3 regions of the Thiorhodovibrio frisius genome follow, and region 3 is predicted to be linked to each of the others. Evidence: predicted binding sites of a transcription regulator. Region 3 holds the regulator's gene; each other region holds the start of a gene.
The links. The regulator FliA, encoded in region 3, starts transcription of late flagellar genes. The targets are predictions, from matches to a motif close to GCTAAAGTTNNNNNNNNNNCNGCCGATA.
Positions count from the first base shown of each region.

Region 1 (4,592 bases), 890 kb from region 3:
TGTTGCCGGGACGCATCGATCCGGCGCGGGTGGATGCCACCACTGAGGACGACATTGCCCAGCACATCGAGGCCGATGAGGCAGACGCCATGCTGGATGCGGCCAAGTTCGCGCGCCGGGTGCGCAAGCGCCTGGGGTTGAGCCAGGCGGCCTTTGCCGAACGCATTGACGTTCCGCTGGAGACCATCCGCAACTGGGAGCAGGGCAAGCGTTGCCCCACGGGCGCGGCCAAATCCCTGCTTACCGTCCTGGACAAAGCTCCCGAGGCAGCGCTCGCGGCATTGCACTGACACTGCCAGGTGGCGGTGCGCGACATCAATAGGCGCGGCCGTCGGCTCATACATCAAGGCCGCTATCTGCACGCTAGTGCACAAAGACAGCTGGGCGGTTCAGTTTCGCCCTGAAAATGGCATCCGGGTAAACCTGACCTCTCGAGCGAGGCGGAGCGCTTGCTGCTGGAGGGTAACCTGGAGCCGCTGGTGGTGCTGTCGGACATGAACCTGCCGGACGGCAACGCGCTGGACTTGCTTAAGAAGGTCCGTGGCCGTGGAATCGCGGCCGAGTGGATCTTTCTGACGGCCTACGGTGGCATCCCCGAGCGCTGGCTGCACCTGGGCGCTTCGGCAACGGCGCCAACCACCGACCAACAACAGGCCAAGAGATTTCACCCCTGGCTCTATTGGACGACCATCATGTTTTCCCAGACCTTGGGCACGGCCCTGGGTGATTGGACCGCAGACACCGCCGGCCTCGGCTATGAAGGCGGCGCACTCATCTTCGGCGCCATGCTGGCGTTCTTAGCACTGGCGTATTACAAGACCAAAATCTCACGGACCTTGCTGTTCTGGTTGGCCTTCATCCTGACCCGGCCGCTGGGAGCCGTGCTCGGCGACCTGCTCGACAAGCCAGTGGCCGCCGGCGGACTCGACTTGAGCCGCTACCCTGCATCCTTGGCGCTGGTCATCTTCATCGTGGCCTGTCTGCTGCTGTTTAAGCATCGCGCGGCTACGAAGGCGCACTGAGCAAGTGCTCCTGATCACTTGTGCCCCCGGGCAATTGCGGAAAGTCAGCCCAGGCAAAGGCACCTGATCGAGCAGGCTCAATCGGCCGCCCAGACCGGGACTGGCGGCGGCTCTTCCCTGGCGATGGGCCGACTGCTGGCAGTCTTCTCGTTACAGGTAAGGAGTTGCTGCCGCCCGAAGCGCACCTGCGCCTGACGAACAACGGCCAAGTTGCCTCCGAGATCCCAGGCCAGCCGCCTAGGTCATCTCACCGGCTGTTGCCCCGGCGCCCAGCGTTCGCTCCCTCAACCGGTATCCATTGAGAAAATGCGTCACCCGCTTGGATTCATCAGGATTCCATTTCCGGTTTGTCGAATTGAGCAGACGCTCCTAACCGAGAGTCCAGTGACTGAAGGTGGCCGATCAGTGCTGCAAGAAGGTGGTGTCAAAAATGCGGAAAATTCGCAAGCGGTTCGACCTCAGTCCTAGGGCGGCTTCCGACCCTTATGTAAAGCTTTACATAACGTGCGAAATCGGACTTAATACGAGCACCGTATAACGCAGAGCTCAGCGGCGAATCGTTAGCGGAGTCCGCTGGAGCGTTGAGTTAGGTTGTCTGTAGCTGCTCATAATCCCTAAATACGTTCTCATGAAATCTCCAAAATGTATTGATAACTTAAAAAGAAATAGGTAAAAACCTACTTTCGTTCCAGAAATAATCTGGATGACATTAATGAACCCTTCAACGGGAATTTCCATCCGAACTTGGTATGACTCATTAGTTAAGTTATGGCTGCCAATTCTCAGCGATAAATTAGCCAAGCCGACTTGATCGGCAGGATCATTAGAATGAATAAGATCAACATATTTGGTGGAATAACGTAGAACCTTATCAACTAATCCGCTTTTCTTTAACACCCCAATCAATTTAATGATTGTTGCCTTGAAATCATCCCATCCTTTGTATGGCAAATGGCAGGCAACGGCCACACTGCGATCACCGACCAAAAAGCTATAATTCTGAAAGCGAATGCGGACGAGGGGAACATATTGTAGATTTGGATCGCTTTTCCGTATTACTTCAGGTATTTCGGACTGCGGAAGTCGTTCTAATTGTTTTTCCCCTTCAAATTCCGAAAACAAAATTCCAGGAAGTATATTCGACACGGGAAAATGCGCATTAAAACGACACTCAAAAAGTGCGTCTAATAATGGTTCTTTGCGAAGTCGCTTTGGAAGTGTATTGGCCATCTTTTTTTACTAAGTAAATATGTTGAGGGGATTTATGCTTTTGTAAAATAACATATTTTGACTTGTTCTTCCACCACGTTTAAAACCATAATATATACATCATATCGAGGGGCATGCAAGCAACCTAACCAGTGATTGCATGGTTTCCGGATAACACCACGCAAGGCCTGTTATCCCGCGAAACGCGAGGTATCTGCCGAGCGACAAGGATCAGTTGGATCCTTGCATGGGTTCGGCAACAAACGGCGGCCGCAAAGGTTGCTCTGCCTCGGCCGTCTGGTCGAATCCTGGCACCGGTGCCCTCCCTGGTCAATGTTCGGTTCTGGCCGGGAAGCGACCCGAGAAGGTGGCGCCAAAGATGCGGAAACATCGCGAGCGGTCCAACCTAAGTCTCGGGGAAGGTTGCCGACCCAAAGCCGACATCGCAGCCGCTAGGAACGGAGGCGAGATCTTAACCAAGAGCGAGCGCTCTAGAAAGCGCGTTCTTCGGCACCGCTAACAGCCTGCGGCGGCGTTCAGCCTCCGCGTCACGGGCGATCAGAGAAGAAACTCTTAGCGACATGTTCACGTCGGCTAGAGGCTTAGATTTTCAGGTCGGCGATGACATGTGGAACACTATCGGTGCTCATAAGCTGTCCTGTATTCCGCCGCCAGAGCAAATAGATCGCCGGCAGCACGAACAGACTCAACAGCGGCGCGGTGACCATGCCGCCGACCATGGGGGCGGCAATGGGGCGCATGACCTCGGAGCCAACCCCGCCTTGCAGCATGATGGGGAGCAGGCCCGCAAAGATGGTCGCGACCGTCATGGCTTTGGGGCGAATGCGCAGCACCGCGCCTTCCTCGATGGCGGCTTTCAGGTCTTGCTCGCTCGCCAGAGTTCCGGCGCGGCGGGCGTCGGCCAGGGCGTTGTCGAGGTAGACCAGCATGATGACGCCGAACTCGACCGCCACGCCGGCGAGCGCGATGAAGCCGACGGCGACGGCAATCGACAGGTTGTAGTCGAGCAGATGGATCAACCACAGGCCACCGACCAGCGCGAAGGGAAGCGACAGCATCACTAACAGCGCCTCTGATACGCGGCCAAAGGTCAGATACAGCAGCACGAAGATGATCAGCAGCGTCAGCGGCACCACCATGGTCAGGCGCTCCTGGGCGCGTTGCATGTACTCGTACTGGCCTGACCAGGTGAGCGAATAACCGGGCGGCAGCGCAACCTGCTCGGCCACCACCTGCTTGGCCTCCGCGATCCAGCGCCCGAGGTCGCGGCCGCGGATGTCGACGAAGGTCCAGCCGTTCAGGCGCGCGTTCTCGCTTTTCAGCATGGGCGCGCCGTCGGACTCGGCGCGAGAAGGTTCTCACCAGCCTGCTCACCCTTTGGTCGGGGCTGACGGTGTTTCTCGCCCACCCGCCAATACCCTCGCATGACGACTATACTGTATTTTTATACAGTTCATTGCTGTGGCTCCACCAGCACTCCATCATGGCCGTCGCCGCATCACACCGCCCGATGGTGGCCTATCGTCGCCGCTGTCCGGAGCACACCGCGCTCTACCAGATCGTGCAACAGCATCTGGAGTCTTTTCTCGCTCTCGCGAGAGAGGAGGATTGGGGCGCGCCGCGCGTGCCGACTTATGTCGAGCGGGAGTTTCGCCGCTACCTGGAGTGCGGCATTCTCGCCTTCGGTTTTGCTCGTGCACGCTGCCCTGACTGTGGTCATGACTTTCTCGTGGCGTTCTCCTGCAAGGGGCGCGGGGTATGTCCTTCGTGCAACGCGCGACGCATGGCTGAAACAGCTGCCCATCTGGTCGATCATGTCATACCGCCACTGCCGGTGCGCCAGTGGGTTCTTTCAGTACCCAAGCGCTTACGCTGGTACCTGGAGCGCGAGCCGCGAGCGCTCAGCGCCGTGCTCAAAATTCTCATGCGCGTCATTGAGGCGCATTTGCGCAGAAGCAGTTCCGCGAATGCCCAGGCGCGCTTTGGCGCGGTGAGCTTTATCCACCGGTTTGGCTCGTCTCTCAATCGTCATGTCCACTGCCACTGTTGTGTCATCGACGGTGTCTTCGAGCCGGTTGAGCAGGAGGGTGATGTCTCACAATCCCTGCATTTTCACCCCGCCGCGGAGCTGACCGCCGACGATCTCGCTATCATCTCGGAACGGGTACGCGTGCGGGTGCTACGCTGGTTTGCCCGCCACGGGTTGATTGAGCCAAACGATGTGCGCGAGATGCTCGCTTGGGACAACAGCGGATTTTCCCTTGATGCCGAGGTACGCATCGCTGCCCAAGATCGTGCCGGACTGGAGCGCTTGTTGCGTTATTGTGCACGCCCGCCCTT
Region 1 is NZ_CP121471.1:463,205-467,796, reverse strand. It holds gene Thiofri_RS02430 (helix-turn-helix domain-containing protein) at 1-290, shown strand, start outside; gene Thiofri_RS02425 (COG4705 family protein) at 450-1,022, shown strand; gene Thiofri_RS02420 (TIGR04255 family protein) at 1,569-2,252, opposite strand; gene Thiofri_RS02415 (CusA/CzcA family heavy metal efflux RND transporter) at 2,834-3,577, opposite strand; gene Thiofri_RS02410 (transposase) at 3,736-4,592, shown strand, end outside.
Region 1: a site for FliA is predicted at 2,355-2,382, ahead of Thiofri_RS02420 (TIGR04255 family protein). Genes of this name have one in related genera too.

Region 2 (4,592 bases), 2.3 Mb from region 3:
CGGCGGTGAATGGCACCCTGAGGGTCATCTTCATGCCGGACTTTAACGTCAAACGCGGTCAGCGGCTGTATCCGGCGGCGGATCTATCCGAGCAGATTTCCTTAGCTGGCAAGGAAGCATCCGGCACCGGCAACATGAAATTCTCCATGAATGGCGCGCTAACCATCGGCACCCTGGATGGTGCCAATGTCGAGATCCGTGAGGAAGTGGGCGCGGAGAATTTCTTTTTGTTCGGCATGGCGGCGGATCAGGTAGCGCAGCGCCAGGCCGAGGGCTATGATCCCTATCAGATTTATAGCACGGATGCACAGATCAAGTCCCTGCTTGATCTCATCGCCTCAGGCTTGTTCTCGCACGGAGATGCCGGACTGTTTCAGCCGCTGGTGGAGAACCTGATGTACCACGATCCTTTCATGGTGCTGGCGGACTTTCGCGCCTATTTCGACTGCCAGCAGCAGGTGTCCGAAGCCTATCAGGACAGGCAAGGCTGGACGCGGAAGTCGATGCTGAATGTGGCGCGCATTGGCAAGTTCTCCTCCGACCGCGCGATTCAGCAATATGCCGAGCGAATCTGGCAGGTGGAGGCGGAGCCGGTAAGTTTGTAGGGGCGAGTCAATTCGCCGCCTGTTTGATCGAGGCGAATCACTTCGCCGCTAGCTATACCAATCGCAAACGGATTTTCGGTTTTGGGTCGGGTGACGGCCACGGGGGTCTCGGCGGGCCTTGATCGGATCAGGGACGCCGCCGGGAAGCCTACAGGGAGAGGTATTCACGGCGTCCCCCGTGGGCGTCACCCGGCCCGGAACGAGCCGGAATGTCAAAGAGTTTCGGTATTCACCCCCTAAGCGGCAGGATTAGCCGGCTGCTCGACCTGCGGCTGGCTGAAGTTGCTTAGCAGATCACTAAGATTTGCCTGCATCCGCTGGCGGCTTTCAGGGGGCGCATCCCGCATGCGTGTGTCCTGCTCCACCAATCCGCGCATGATGCCAGCGCCGGCTTCTTCTGGGTTGTCGAGGAAATCCAGCATTGACTGACTGAAGCGATCACGCATCTCGTTCATCAACTGGCCGAGGCGCATTCCGGGCCGCTGCTCTTCCGCCGGAGCCTCAATCTGCTGGGTCTGGCGATAGGCTTTAGCCGCGGTATATTGCTGCGACTGGCTCATATTGAGCTCGAAGGCGGCAATCTGAGAACCGTCAAAGCTCAAGCCACCGGCTTGATCAAAAGCCTTTTGTATGTCGCCGCCAAAGAAATCATCGGCCATCTGACCAACATCGCGCACCAAATCGCTCATCGCGGTCATTTCATCCTGGCTAAGGTTCCCTCCCTCAAAGCTGAAGGAGTACCCGACCTGCTCGCTGCGACTCATCGAGAAGGCCGCAGCACGATTGCCGTTACTATCCGCATAGGCGGCGGCGCTGGAAGAAAATTCGCTGCTCTGACCAAATTTCAAGGTGATCTGATCGCCATCCTGAGTGCGCACCTGCATTTCAAACGAGGACGCACTCGAATACCGCTCAGCCATGGACAGCGCGGCGCTGCCTCCGCTACTCACCTCGAGTTGCTCACGCCGACGGCTAGGGTCAAGCTCCGCCAAGGCATCGCGCGTGCGCTGGGCGGTCTCGTCAACCTGCTCAGCCACCCCGCCCTGGAGCATTTTCAGCCCCGAGAGGATATCCTTGGCTTCCGCCAGGCCCTGCTCCATGCCGCGCACAGCGCTATCGAACAGCGATTGCACTTCCTTGTCGCTGCGGCCCTGGGTGCGCGCATTCTCCAACCCTCTGCCGACAAAGGAGCTGATCCGGTCGGCAATGGCCTCCGGGGAGAAGTCCGCCGGATTACGTTTTTGGAGGTCCGCGACCTCAACGCCGGGAATTTGCTCGACCAAGCGGTTCATCAGGTTTTCCTGAAGCTTCGCCATGGCCGCCCCGGCGGGACCGCCGGACTGCGCACGATAGGCCTCGTCACGTCTCTGGGCGCCGTCAACGGCGGAATCCTGAGCCCGACCAGGGTTAAACTGGCCTTGCATCAGAGGGTTCGTCATGCTGGTAGATGGATCGAAGGAAAACACTATCGACTCCGCGGCTTTAGCCGATCATTAGTGACCAGTCCGCAACCTTTGTCTGCGTTGGGATCGGCCATCACTAAAGAGCCGCCGGCGGCTGATATGCCCAGACCGGCCATTTGTTCATGACATAGGTAACGACTGGGAATCCGCTGACTTGAGATACTTTGGTCTCGAACGGCGCCTTTTCGCGCCTGCTGCAAGACACGGCAGCCAGCCAAACTGGCAACCAGGCCACGCAAGCTGGCCAGGCAATCAGGCCGCACTAACGAACTGGCCGATCAAGCCAGTCGACCAGAGCAATCGACCAAAACAATCGATTAGGCCGATTGATCAGCTCAGTTTCTTGCGGCGCGAGCGCTTACTGGGCTGCTCTTCCAGCGCCAGCAGCCTGTCCTGGGGCTCCGACAGCAGCAGGTTCTGATTGTCTTCGAGTCGGCTGCGCAGGCGGCGTTCCTGTCGCACCCGCACCCCGTAGCCAAGAGCCGCACCGCCAGCGGTCGCAACGGTCAAGAGCCCGACGGTCATGAACTGGGCCACCATCATGGCAACGCCAACGCCCGCCATACCGCCAACCGCAATCCCGGTGCGCAGTTTTATGCCGGCGTTGCCCTTCATTTTGGTCTGCTTAACTGTCTGTTTGGCGCGCTGGCGCTCGGCCTCGACACGAATTTTCTCGCGCTCGCGCGAATGGCGCTGCTGCGCGCGCGACAGCGCCTTGTCACTCACGCGGCCAGCAATAGACTCGAACCACAGGGTCACCAAAACGCCGGAACTCGCCCCCAGCGCGACGAACAACGGCCAGGTCATTGCAATGTCGGTTTGCAGCGCAGTATAGGTGACCAGAACCGTCGCGCCCTGAAGCACCAGGGTACCAATCAAAAACCGAAACAAACTGCCCAGACGGTGGCCAAACATTGAATGCTCCCTTTTGTCGCTGTAGCAAATGCGTTTTCTGTTTCGGGCCGCCTAGCGCTCCGAGAGGCTCGGCGTCGTCCGTGACCGCAGCCCGGTCTGAAACAAGCCGAAAGTCCACGTACGCCAGGTATGATTTCAGGTTCGGGTTGCCGCCAAAGGCCCACTAACCGCCATTCATGGCCCCATCAGCCGGTCGCACAGCGGATGCCTCGATCAGCTGAACCCATTGATTCTCGCCCACACCACCAAGCGGTGACTCCAAGCGCGCCAGGCGTTGGCGCAGCTCAGACAGGGCAGCATCGGTACCGGCTGCCGACGCCGACACCGGGCGATCATAAGTATCCACCACCCGATAGAGGTGTTCGGGGCCGATCTTGCTCAGATCGGCGAGCAACAACGCACCATTTTCCTGGTCTGGCACCAGATCGGAGGTGGTGCGCGAGATCAAAAAGGGACCCGGTGCCGTGCGCAACTGGCTAGCTAGTACTGCATAGCGACGCGCATCAAGGCGCTGTGCCAGCGCCTGGCGCGCCGCATCGGCCAAGTCGGGCGCGCTGCGCTCAGAAAGCGGCAGGGTGCCGAGCCCGTCGTAGACAGGTACAAAGAATTCATGCCGCGTTGGCACTGAGCCTTTTTTTTCTGGTTCCTCTGTACCCAGCGCCCCTGCACTTAGCACATAGGTGTCAATCAGGCGCAGGAGTTCAAATTCTGTGTGGCGCCAGGGCCGGGTTGCCTGGGAAGACTTCCCATCGCCGATGCCGTAAAGAACATAAGTGTAGACCGAAGCAGGTCGATGTGCACCGCCAAGGCTCAGGCCCTGGGCGGCAGAGAGTGGCGGGAAGACGGCCAGGGTGTCACCCTTCTGGCCATAGCGCCAGGCCGAGGCACCGCCTTTGGCTTGCCGATCCGCAGGGGCCGACGCCGCCAACAAATCCGCTTCGGTAGAGGGCTGCGCGGCACTCCGGTCTGGCGCTTCGGGTGATCGCGGCACATGGCCGCAGGCGCTCAGCGTCAGTACCACGAAAATTGCCGATGTCAGCAATAAAAAGCCCGGCCGCAGCCGCTGGAAACATGACCGATGGCTGTTCATGGTTAACTGGTGCCCTTGTCAAACAGGTAATCCGGTGGTGCTGACCTTAGATACAAAATTGCAACCAATAACTGGCAGAAACCGCGGGCAAAGCCCGGGAAAGAGGCACTGGCTGCCGCACATGTCAATGCGCTTTTCTGCTCTGGGGGCTAGGATACTCTTTTTTCTTGCTGCGGGAGTTTACCCCTTGGCGGCGAATTCCTATGATGCGTCCTAATCGCTAGTTTCCGACCCGGAGTTTATATCTGATGCGACTGATCGAAGAGGCCCTAACCTTCGACGATGTGCTGCTGGTGCCTGCGCATTCCACCGTGGTACCCAGTGAAGTCGATCTCAGCACCCAGCTCACACGCGAGATTGCGCTAAAAATTCCGCTACTGTCTGCCGCCATGGACACAGTCACCGAGGGCCGCCTGGCCATCGCCATGGCGCTCGAGGGCGGCATTGGCATTGTGCACAAGAATATGAGTATCGAGCGCCAAGCGCGCGAGGTGCTGGGGGTAAAAAAGTACGAAAGTG
Region 2 is NZ_CP121471.1:2,717,224-2,721,815, forward strand. It holds gene Thiofri_RS12595 (glycogen/starch/alpha-glucan phosphorylase) at 1-605, shown strand, start outside; gene Thiofri_RS12600 (DUF5610 domain-containing protein) at 842-2,044, opposite strand; gene Thiofri_RS12605 (hypothetical protein) at 2,399-2,983, opposite strand; gene Thiofri_RS12610 (hypothetical protein) at 3,147-4,073, opposite strand; gene guaB (IMP dehydrogenase) at 4,322-4,592, shown strand, end outside.
Region 2: a site for FliA is predicted at 2,201-2,228, ahead of Thiofri_RS12600 (DUF5610 domain-containing protein). Genes of this name have one in related genera too.

Region 3 (4,592 bases):
GTGGCCGAGCAACGCCTGTTCGCCCAGATTCGCTCCGAAATCGATCTGGAAACCTGGCTGGTCATCGCGGCCACCCATCAGGGGCGGGTGCTGCGCCAGGTCTTGCATGCCTTTCAGGGCAGCGACCCGAGCGCGCTGGTGCTGACCAAGGTCGACGAGGCCGAGCAGCTCGGCGAGACCCTGTCAGTCCTGCTCGAACAGCGCCTGGGACTGGCCTTTTATAGCGACGGTCAGGGGCTGGCCGAGCACTTGCACGCCATCGACACCCTGTACCTGACGCGCCTGGCACTGCGCGAAACACCGCTGACGCGCAGCGCTCCCATCCGTGCACCAGCACAGCAATCGCCGGCCCGCCCGCTGGGCTCGGCCGCCATCGCTGATCGCCTTGGCCCGTTGGATCAGGGTATGATTCTCGAGTCCGTGGTTCCATTCAGGAAGAGCGCTCATGTCGGCCTATGAGTCAGGGCTGAAAATTCTCGCCATCGCCAGCGGCAAAGGTGGCGTTGGCAAAACCAATGTATCGGTCAATCTAGCCGTGTCTCTGGCCCGGCTGGGCCGGCGCGTCATGTTGTTCGATGCCGATCTGGGGCTAGCCAATGCCGATCTGCTGCTTGGCCTGCGCCCCGAGCGCACCCTGCATCATCTGGTCAGTGGCGAGGTCGAGGAGCTGAAAGACGTCCTGATCGAGGGGCCTGAGGGCATTCTGCTGATCCCCTCGGCCTCGGGTATCGCCTCCATGGCTAACCTGACCCCGGCCGAGCATGCCGGACTGATTCGTGCCTTCAGCTCCTATCGCGACCCTCTTGACGTGCTCATCGTCGATACCGCTGCCGGCCTGCAAGAATCCGTCACCAGTTTTTGCAAGGCGGTACAGGAGGTGCTGGTGGTGGTCTGTGACGAGCCGGCATCCATGACCGACGCCTACGCGCTGATGAAGGTGCTGCATCAGGATCACGGCCTGCGCCGCTTCCATCTGGTCTGCAACATGATGGCGAACGCCGATGCCGCGCGCCGCCTGGCGCAAAAACTTTCAGCTGTTCTGACGCAATATTTGCCCGAGGTCGTGGTGGATGTCTCTGCGACCATCCCGCTTGATGAGCATCTGCGCCGCGCGGTACAAAAGCGCGTGCCGGTGGTAAGCCTGTATCCTGGCAGCCCTGCGGCGCGCGCCTTTGGCGAGCTGGCAAGGCGCGTCGACGGATGGAAGACCGCGCGCGGGGTAAGCGGCGGCCTTGGTTTCTTTGTTGAGCGCATGCTTGAACAGGCATAAGTGACTGGCGCGACCATAGCGTGAAACAGCCGATTGATCATTCGGAGTGGGAGGGAGGCATCAGCGTCAGCCTAACTGTTACCCTTGCGCTTGTGACCTTGGTTCCGAGCGACAATAATTGAGGCTGGCGCTCGATCAAGTCGATCACTGGGAGGCGTGACCTTGCATCCGTCATGACTGCGAAGCGACCCCTTCAGGGCTATCAAAGCGATGCGGACGCGCAGTCGCCTGAGCAGCTCATTACCGAACATATTGACCTCGTGCGGCGCATTGCGCACCACCTGATGGCGCGGTTGCCGGCGTCCGTGCAGGTCGACGATCTGATTCAATCAGGTATGATTGGCCTGATTGAAGCGGCGCGTCAGTTTCAGGGTGGGCAGGGAGCCACCTTTGCCACCTACGCCGGTATTCGGATTCGCGGTGCCATGATCGACGAACTGCGCCGCTCGGACTGGGCACCGCGTTCGGTACATCGCAACAGTCGCCGGATTGCCGAGGCCATTCAGACAATCGAGGCGCGCGAGGGGCGCGGCGCGCGCGACCGAGAAATCGCAGCTGAGCTTGATGTCAGTCTCAATGACTTCCATGCCATGCTGCAAGACAACGCCGGCGTGCATTTGCTTGGGCTTGATGAGCTTTTCGGTCAGGATCGCGATCCGGATCGACTACTGCCGGCCGATGGTTCGACCCCGGTCGAGGCACTCGAGCGCGACGACTTTCGCGAGGCGCTGGCTAAGGCTCTGGAAAGTCTGCCAGAAAAGGAACGGCTGGTGCTGGCGCTCTACTACAATGAAGAGCTGAATTTGCGCGAGATAGGCGCCGTGATGGGGATTACCGAGTCCCGCGTGTGCCAGATCCGGAGTCAATCCGTTCACCGGCTGCGGGCGCGTCTGCAGGAGTGGATCGGCTCAGGCACTGAGACCTAAGCTTGCGCACAACGATTTTTTAAGTCGCGGTTCTGATCGCTAACTGGGCTGATAGGGAGCTGAAAGTGGACAAAGGCATGAAAATTCTCATCGTGGATGACTTCTCCACGATGCGGCGTATCATTAAAAATCTTTTGCGCGAGCTGGGATTCAACAACACCATGGAGGCCGACGACGGCAGCACTGCGCTACCCATGTTGAAAAACGGGGATTTCGACTTTCTGGTCACTGACTGGAACATGCCGATCATGCAGGGCATTGAACTCCTCAAGGCGATTCGCGCCGACGAACGGCTCAAAGAATTGCCGGTACTGATGGTGACGGCCGAGGCCAAGCGCGAGCAGATCATGGAGGCGGCCCAGGCTGGCGTAAACGGTTATATCGTCAAGCCCTTCACGGCCGAAACGCTGAAAGAAAAGATCGAAAAAATCTTCGAACGGCTCAAAGGCTGATCGTCGCGCCACGCGGGCGCCTTGGTGTCACTGGTCGTGCCGACGTGAGACAATCAATCTATGTCAACACAACAAGATGCAGAGCAGACGCTACAGCTTGAACTGGCGCGGTTGCTAATCGAACAGCTCGAATCGGGGCAAATCGACGCGGCAGGTCTGACCATTCAGCGCTTGGGCGCGCCCTATGAACGCGAGTTGTTCGAGGAACTCGGGCGTCTGACGCGCGAACTCCATGACACCCTGCGCAGCTTCCGCGACGACTCGCGGCTGCTTGAGCTGACGCGCGCCGATTTTCCGGATGCCAAGGAGCGCCTGAATCACGTCATCACCATGACCGAACAGGCAACGCACCGCACCCTGAATGCCGTCGAAGAAGGCCTGCCCATTGCCGAGGCACTGCACGCGAAATCGGCGCGCTTTGCCGAGAGCTGGGCCAAGTTCCGCGGTCGCGAACTCGACGTGACCCAATTTCGCGAACTCACTTTAGAGCTTGATGAATTCCTGCGCGACGCCACCGATGAAACCAAGCGCATGGGCCATCTGATGTCAGAGATCATGATGGCGCAAGATTTTCAGGATCTGACCGGCCAGATTATCGCCCGTGTCATCCGCCTGGTGCAGGAGGTCGAGGATAGCCTGGTCGGACTGGTGCGACTCTCCGGCGAGCGCCTGGAGCCGGAGAAAATCCAGTCGGCAGACGCTGCCGCAAGTGCCAAGAGTGCCGCAAGCGCCAAAACCGCTGACGACCAGCTAGCGGCGCAAGGGCCTGCCGTGCCCAACACCAAAGATACAGAAGCCGACGTGGTTGCCAGTCAGGACGATGTCGATGCCCTGCTCTCGAGCCTCGGATTCTGAGCCTGCGTTCAGCCGGATGCCGCTTGAAACCGCTAGCCTGCATGAGCTTCACCAGCAAGAGTAATGGTCATGGCCATCGACCCGAATGACGAAATTCTCCAGGATTTTCTTGTCGAAGCCGGCGAGCTGCTTGAGGGTCTCAACGAGCAGTTGATCGACCTAGAGCAGGATCCCGACAACAAGGAGCTGCTCAACGCCGTTTTTCGCAGTTTTCACACCATCAAAGGGGGTGCGGGGTTTCTTAGCCTCGATCCCATGGTGTCGGTCTGCCATCGTGCCGAGGATATTTTTAATCTGCTGCGCAACGGCGAAAAGCGCATTGACGGCTTTTTGATGGACTCCATCCTGCGCGTGCTTGATGTATTGAACGTCATGTTCAACGACATCAAGTCCGGGCAGGACCCCGAGCCGCCGCCTGCGGCCTTGCTCACCGATCTCGACACACTTGCCGTGCCGGGCAATGCCAGCCCGCCCGCAGCCGCGACAGCGCCAACTCCGGAACCGGAAGCAGACCCCGAACCTGCCCCCGAACCCACCCCCGAACCCACTAGGCAAACAGCCACAAAGGCCGAGGCCGCTGGTAACACGGGTGAGGTCACAGACGCGGAGTACGACAACCTGCTGGCCGCCATCAGTGGTGAGCCCGGCAGCGAGGCGACGCCTGAGGCAACCGCACCCGCTGCCGAAACGCCTGCTCCGGTGGCCGCACCCGGCAACAGCGATGAGATTTCGGACGACGAATTCGAGGCACTGCTCGATCAATTACACGGTTCCGGTGGAGCGCCCAAGCCGGTCGAGGCGCCCCCGCCCGCTAAAGAGCCCGAGAAGCCGGCGGAAACGCCATCCGCATCCGCGCCATCCGCATCCGAGCCGGCACCCCCGCCCAAAGCTGAACCAAAGCCAGAGCCTAAACCAGAACCGACGCCAGCGCCCGTCAAGCCAGCCGAGGAGCAAAAGTCTGCCCCGGGCGACAGTGCGGCGGCTGCCAAAGCACCCGCGCGCAACCAAACCAATGCACAGGTAGAAACCTCGGTGCGCGTCGACACCCATCGCCTCGACGAGATCATGAACCTGGTCGGCGAACTGGTG
Region 3 is NZ_CP121471.1:4,987,293-4,991,884, forward strand. It holds gene flhF (flagellar biosynthesis protein FlhF) at 1-459, shown strand, start outside; gene Thiofri_RS22735 (MinD/ParA family protein) at 446-1,270, shown strand; gene Thiofri_RS22740 (RNA polymerase sigma factor FliA) at 1,444-2,196, shown strand; gene cheY (chemotaxis response regulator CheY) at 2,262-2,648, shown strand; gene Thiofri_RS22750 (protein phosphatase CheZ) at 2,709-3,503, shown strand; gene Thiofri_RS22755 (chemotaxis protein CheA) at 3,573-4,592, shown strand, end outside.